DNA from 3 places in the Neorhizobium petrolearium genome. Region 2 is predicted to be linked to each of the others. Evidence: riboswitches for the same ligand, from Rfam matches in the RefSeq annotation. Region 2 holds a riboswitch; each other region holds the start of a gene.
The links. A riboswitch is a leader RNA that binds a small molecule or an ion and turns the genes downstream of it on or off. The one in region 2 is predicted to bind cobalamin.
Positions count from the first base shown of each region.

Region 1: linked by a shared signal. The riboswitch ahead of QEO92_RS02555 (aromatic ring-hydroxylating oxygenase subunit alpha) and the one ahead of bluB (5,6-dimethylbenzimidazole synthase) in region 2 are both predicted to bind cobalamin.
Region 3: linked by a shared signal. The riboswitch ahead of QEO92_RS21050 (ABC transporter substrate-binding protein) and the one ahead of bluB (5,6-dimethylbenzimidazole synthase) in region 2 are both predicted to bind cobalamin.

Region 1 covers NZ_CP123000.1:500,179-502,375, reverse strand. Annotated here, with positions in the region: gene QEO92_RS02555 (aromatic ring-hydroxylating oxygenase subunit alpha) at 1-1,214, opposite strand, end outside; cobalamin riboswitch at 1,326-1,541, opposite strand; gene QEO92_RS02550 (DUF6656 family protein) at 1,687-2,197, shown strand, end outside.
Region 2 covers NZ_CP123000.1:1,798,761-1,800,957, reverse strand. Annotated here, with positions in the region: gene QEO92_RS09270 (hypothetical protein) at 1-159, shown strand, start outside; gene bluB (5,6-dimethylbenzimidazole synthase) at 163-849, opposite strand; cobalamin riboswitch at 927-1,114, opposite strand; gene QEO92_RS09260 (NAD+ synthase) at 1,184-2,197, opposite strand, start outside.
Region 3 covers NZ_CP123000.1:4,323,437-4,325,633, forward strand. Annotated here, with positions in the region: gene QEO92_RS21050 (ABC transporter substrate-binding protein) at 1-869, opposite strand, end outside; cobalamin riboswitch at 1,066-1,298, opposite strand; gene QEO92_RS21055 (class I SAM-dependent methyltransferase) at 1,496-2,197, opposite strand, start outside.

The DNA.
Region 1 (2,197 bases), 1.3 Mb from region 2:
CCCTGCAGGCGGTTGACCATGAAGTTCGAATACCATTCGACGAACTGCATGACACCACCCTCATGGACCGCCGAATAGGGGCCTGGCTCATAGGCCGGCGAGCGGATGCCGAAGGCGTTCTCCTCGACGATCTGGCGATCCTGGTCGTTGGTCATGTTCCACACATGCGTCAACTCTTCGATATCGTAATCGACGCCCTCGACCGCATCCTTGTGGACCAGCCATTTGGTGGTCACCGCCGTTTCCTCCGGGCCGAGCGGCGTGACGCGGAAGGAGATCGCGTGGTCGCCCAGCATATGGTCCCAGGTGGTCGGATAGTGGAAAAGCAACATGGTGCCGATGCCGTCGATCGTCACGCCGTCTGAAAGCTGGCGGACGACGGCCTTCCTCCCCGACATGGTGTAGCTTTCAGCGCCTTCGATCAACGGCATGCGGGCGACGCGGAACTGGCCATCCGGAGATATCCGGAACTCGCTCGGCAGATTGGCCGCCTCGCAGCGCCGCCAGTGTTCGGTGATGACGGGATCGTCAATGGCGCCGGCCACACCGCTGACGGTCGGCGCTTCCGGGAACGTGCGGCAGAGCTCCGGGTGATTGCCGACACAATGATAGCACTCGCGGTTGTTTTCCCAGACGAGTTTCCAGTTGCCCTTTTCGATGATCGTCGACTGATGGGCGACCTTGGCTTCCGAAAGGCGATGCGGCGCCATGTAGGGCTCGATGGCCGCGCGGACGGGTGCGAAGTCCGGCGCCTCGTTGGCGAGGCAGATGAAGATATAGCCAGCAACGCTTTCGCAATGGACCTTCTTCAAGCCGAACTGGCTCTTGTCGAAATCCTGGCCCATCTGGCGGGCGGCCATCAGCGAGCCGTCGAGCTCGTAGGTCCACTGGTGGTAAGGACAGACGAGGCGGACTGCCGAACCGCTCTCCTTGGTGCAGACCCGGCTGCCGCGATGGCGGCAGGTATTGTGGAGCGCCCGGATCCGGCCGTCGCGACCGCGCACGATGACGACCGGATAATCTCCGATCTGCAGCGTGAAATAGCTTCCGGCCTTCGGCAGTTCGCAATCGTGGCCGACAAACAGCCAGTCACGGTACCAGATCATTTCGAGGTCGAGCTTGTAATAGTCCGGGTCGGTATAGAAGGCCTGTTCGAGGCTGAAGCCTTCACGGCGGTTCTTCAATTGCCGCAGGACCTGACTGCGAATTTCCATCTTGCCTTCCTCGTCAATGCTACCTTCAAGCGGCCTGCGGAAAGGACATGGAAAAACCAGCTGGCCTCAGCCTGCCAGTCTCCTTGTCCGAACGCCCGCCGCGATCGGTCAAAATCTCGTTCACTTCAGGCTGGTTTCCGGGCTCAGGAGCTGTCCCTTGCGGGACTGGCCTGGCGCCTTCCCGGGCAGCCTTTGCGGCTCTTTCCCAGTGGCTTCCGCCAGGCCTTCGAGCTCCACCACCGTTGCGGGGGCAGCGCCGGGCTTCGACCGGCTTCCCAATTCTCCGCCCCTCCCTAGCGGGGCGGCACCTTGAGCTTGAGGCGGATATAACCATCCTCCAAACTTGCCGCATAGATGACATTGCGACATCGGCAACCGCATTGACGACGGCCTTTCTCAAGCCTCGCGAAAGGGAAACTCGTCATTAAGAGTTGAATCCTAAAATCCCGGCCTCAATGGGAGCGGCGCCATCGTGCAGGCAAAGGCAAAGATCCGCTACTTCGAAGCTCCTCCGCCGGCTCCTCCTGTTCCGGCGGCGACAAAAACGACCGTGCATTCGGAATTTCTGCGGACCGGGCGCATCACACGCTACAAGCCAATCTGGGCACCGGAGGAACGCCGTTATCTCAGTTACACCGAGGTCGCGGAACGCACAGGCAAGCGATTGGAGGCCGCAGGCGAAAAAAGCCACGAGCGGATCAACGCCTTCCACCGCTCAATCCAGTTCCCTAAGGTCATCTTCCATCGCACGCTCGATGACCGTCCGCATCTCGGCTATTGCCACGTGACGGCCGCCCGGACTCTCCTCGCGTCTCGCGTGCCGGTGCGCTGGTCTTTCTACATCGCCAATTTCTTCTCTGAGATCGGTGAGGAGGAAGAGAAATTCTTCGAGCGCATCAGCCATATGAATGCGCGTATGTATTTCGCGGTCGCGATCGAAAGCGAGCCCGGCCAGCCTTTCCGGATCAACCGCTCGATCCGCA
Region 2 (2,197 bases):
AAACAGCCGCAGGCGGCTGCCGCCCAGCCGAACCTGCCGGGGCCGGAACGTCCCTACGATCCGAACAAAAAGGTACGTATGGTCGGCCCGACATTCCTGCCTGAGGAAGACATCGACCTCGCCCATCCGAAATCCAGCGGGCCGCAGCCGCAGCAGTAGTTGTCAGCACTCGCCCCATCGATCGGTGAAAACCAGGTCTTCGAGCGGTAGCCGCTCGCGCCAGCCCTTCACCGCCAATTCCGGCTCCCGATAAAGCTGATCGACGTAGCCGACGCACAGCCAGGCGACGATCCTGATCCGCTCGGGAATGCCGAGCAGGGCGCGCAGATCCTCCTCATGAAAGATGCTCACCCAGCCGACGCCGACCCCTTCGGCGCGGGCGGCAAGCCACAGGTTCTGCACGGCGCAGACGGTCGAATAGACATCCATGCGCGGATCATGGGTACGGCCGATGACGACCGGCCCGGCGCGATCCGGATCGCAGGTCACGCAGATCGAGAGCGGCGCCTTTCGGATGCCTTCGAGCTTCAGGCTGCGGTATATGTCGCGGCGCTCCTCCGGAAACATTTCCGCCGCCTCGTCATTGGCTCGCGAAAAGGCACTCCATGCCGCCTGGCGTATCTCGGGATCCCGCACGAGGATGAAATTCCATGGCTGCATGAACCCCACCGAGGGCGCCGAATGTGCGGCGCCGAGCAGCCGCATCACGAGGTCGTCCGGAAGCGGGTCCGGCAGAAACTGGTCGCGCACGTCGCGGCGGGTTTCGATCACGCGATAGACCGCAGCGCGGTCGCATTCCGGAAATTCGCCTGCAGATATCAAGGCATGCGCAAAAGGATCGGGCTGCATCGTCTATCCCCAACAATGCTGACGCCGCCTGCGCGAACGCGCAGGAGCATCAAGAAACCTCGCCGCCGTCCGCGCGGTTCGATCTATCTTGCCAGGCCGGTCTTCTGACTTGGCTTCATCCGCCCCTGCCGCCGCCTTCCCGGAAATTCCAGTGGCTTTCGAATTGCGGCCAAGCGTCCGCCTCACAGCGTTGGGCACGTTCCGGTTTCCCACCGGATTCCCGATTCTCCTGCGCAAGGCAGGCACCTGACGGAGGCGTTATGCCAAGCCATGATCAGCGTTTCAAGTGGAGCCGCCCGATCTTCCCGTCTCACCCGGTCAAATGATCGGTCACCTATCGGTCCCGGAACCGGTTGGTGATCGGATAACGCCGATCGCGGCCGAAATTCTTCCTGGTGATCTTGACGCCTGGCGCCGATTGCCGCCGCTTGTATTCGGCCAGATAAAGCAGATGCTCGATGCGGTGGACGGTCGTGATGTCGTGGCCGCGCGAGACGATCTCCTCCGTGCCCATTTCCATCTCCACCAGGCATTCGAGAATGTCGTCGAGGACGGGATAAGACGGCAACGAATCCTGGTCCGTCTGATCAGGCCTGAGTTCCGCCGACGGCGCCTTGGAGAGGATATTCTTCGGGATCACTGCGCCCGACGGTCCAAGCGCATCCGGCGGCAGGTGCTGGTTGCGCCAGGCAGCAAGCGCATAAACCTGCATCTTGTAGAGATCCTTGATCGGATTGAAGCCGCCGTTCATGTCGCCGTAGAGCGTCGCGTAACCCACCGACATTTCCGACTTGTTGCCGGTCGTCACCACCATCGAACCGAACTTGTTGGAGATCGCCATGAGAATGGTGCCGCGCGCCCGGCTCTGCAGGTTCTCTTCGGTAACGCCCTCGTCCGTGCCATCGAAAAGCTCCGAGAGCGCCGACGAAAAACCCTCGACGGGCTCGGCGATCGGCACAATATCGTAGCGGCAGCCGAGCGCACGGGCGCAATCGGCGGCATCCTTCAGCGACTCCTCGGAGGTGTAGCGGTAAGGCAGCATCACGCTGCGCACCCGCTCCGCACCCAGTGCATCGACGGCGATGGCCGCGCACAATGCCGAGTCGATGCCGCCGGACAGGCCGAGGATCACGGATTTGAAGCCGTTCTTGTTGACATAATCGCGGAAGCCGAGCAGGCAGGCGCGGTAATCCGCTTCCTCCTTTTCCGGGATGCGCGCCATCGGCCCATCGGTGCAGCGCCAGGTATCGTGGACCCTGTTCCATTCCGTCACCGTCACCGCCGGTTGGAATTGGTCCATCTGGAAGGCAAGTGTCTTGTCCGCATTGAAGGCAAAACTCGCGCCGTC
Region 3 (2,197 bases), 2.5 Mb from region 2:
GCTTCGATACTGTCCAGCGGATAACGCCGCCGCTCCATGGCGCCCGCCACGATCATGGTCGGATTGGCCTTGGCGATGGTTTCCCAGCCGATCGTCGGCCACTCGTCATCGGTCTTTATGATGTTCTCGATGCCGAGAGCCGACATGATATAGCCGGGCGCGCCATTCTTGCCTGCCATATAGGGATCAGAATCCTGCTGGGCGCTGGAGAACCAGAAGACGGCGGAAAGCTTGCCTTCCGCCGGGGCGACCTTGGCGCGGGCAGCCTCCTCGCGCCGCTTCAGGTCGGCCACGACCTCCTCGCCCTTGTCCTGGACGTTGTAGATCTTCGCGAGATCGCGGACTTCTCGATAGACGAGTTCCATGGTGAAGACCTGATGGCGGATGCCGTCGCTGGCGGCGGAATTTTCCTTGCCGATGCAATCGGATGGCGACGTATAGACCGGAATGCCAAGTTCCTCGAACTGCTCGGGCTTGGCGACCACGCCCTCGGGCCCGACCTGCCACTGGAACTGAACGGCAACGATGTCCGGCTTCTTGCCGAGCACGCTTTCGAAGCTAGGCTCGTTGTCTGCAAGCCGTTCGATCTTCGTATTCACATCCTCATAGCCTTTGAGGACCGGTCCGACCCAAAGCGCCGTACCGACCACCTTGTTCGCCAGCCCCAGGAGATAAAGGATTTCGGTGCTGCTCTGACCGATCGAGACCGTACGCGACGGTGCCTTCTCGAAGGTGACCTGCCGGCCGCAATTTTCGAGCGTGAGAGGATAGCTGGTTTCCGCCGCAGCGGCGCTGTGGAACAGGCCGGAGGCGATCAAGGAGAAGGCGCCGAGGCCAACATGCAACGGCCGTTTCAGAAAGATATGCATCGTGTTTCCCCGAAATGTGACGTGAACGCCGGCGGCAAGCCCGCGTGCCGGACGGTGGTGAGGCTCAGAATGCCCGTGAGGCAGCCCGATCAACGGAATAATCGTCGAGATTTGGGGGATACGAAGTGCCAGGGCGCCAAAAGGCGCGGATGATAGTCATGTCCTGCTCCTGTTCCGGGCATCCCCGCCCGTGACGATGGATCGATATTCGACGGCAGGTCTCCTGGCTTGCGGATATCTGTCGTCCATCTGCCTTCCCGCGCCGGACTGCGCAGTGGCATGGCACCTTTCGGCGCCACGAGGATGGACGGCAATCCGCTTACAGTTGCGGGGGCAGCCACGGTCTTGGATCCCCTTCGGGTCTCCGCACCGTGTTCCCATTTCATCCCTTCGCATTGAACTCGGGGAACCGTCACTCGCCAGATAAAGACCACTCGAGATCGCAGTCAAGTGGCGAATGATTGTGAGCGAGCCATTGGCTTCTCCCGATGTCGGCATTTATGTAATGTAATATCATTACATATGCAAAGGATGCTCACCTGTCCAGCGGCTTTCAATCTCAGCCGTCTTTTTTTGTTTCAGAGCCGGAGCGCAGCAAAATGCCGATGAAATATCAGGAGGGAAGGCTACTTTGGCTTGGTCGCGCAAATCGCATACCGATCCTGCACCATGCGCTCGAGCCCGCGCAGGAAGGGCATCTTGCGGGCTTGCGCCCAGTGGATGTCGAACAGCTTGCGATCGACGACAATGTCCTCGAAACCGGCTTGACGCAGCAAATCCACAATCGCTTCCGCCGGCATTCGTTCGGAGAAGTAGACCCGTGATCGGATGCTTTGATGCCGTGCCATCATCTCTGGCGCCATGTGGCTCACAAGCTGCTTGCCTGTCATTTTCGCCCAGAACTTCTGAAGGCTCTTGACCCAGGTTTCCTTGCCCATGTTTCCGTCGACGATCAGGACCTTCCCCCCTGGCTTCAGGACGGAGAGCCATTCGCGGAAAGCCGCCGGCGGATCGACCAGCGTCCAGACCAGGTGGCGGTTGGTGATGGCGTCGTAGCTCTCCTTCGGCTCCATCGTGTTTTCCGCGTCGCCCGAGACGAAACGGATATCCGCGCCTCGCGTCTTCGCCTTGGCGCGCGCCTGCGCCAGCATCGCATCCGACCAGTCGAGGCCCGTCACCCTGAAGCCAACGTTGTTCATCAGGTGCGAGATGACCGCCGTGCCGCAGGCGAGATCGAGTGCCGCCCGGCCTTCTCCTTCGCCCAGATGCTTCCTGATCAACCGTAGCCATCCTCTCCGCTCCTCTTCGGAGAAGATTTCATGGCCGAC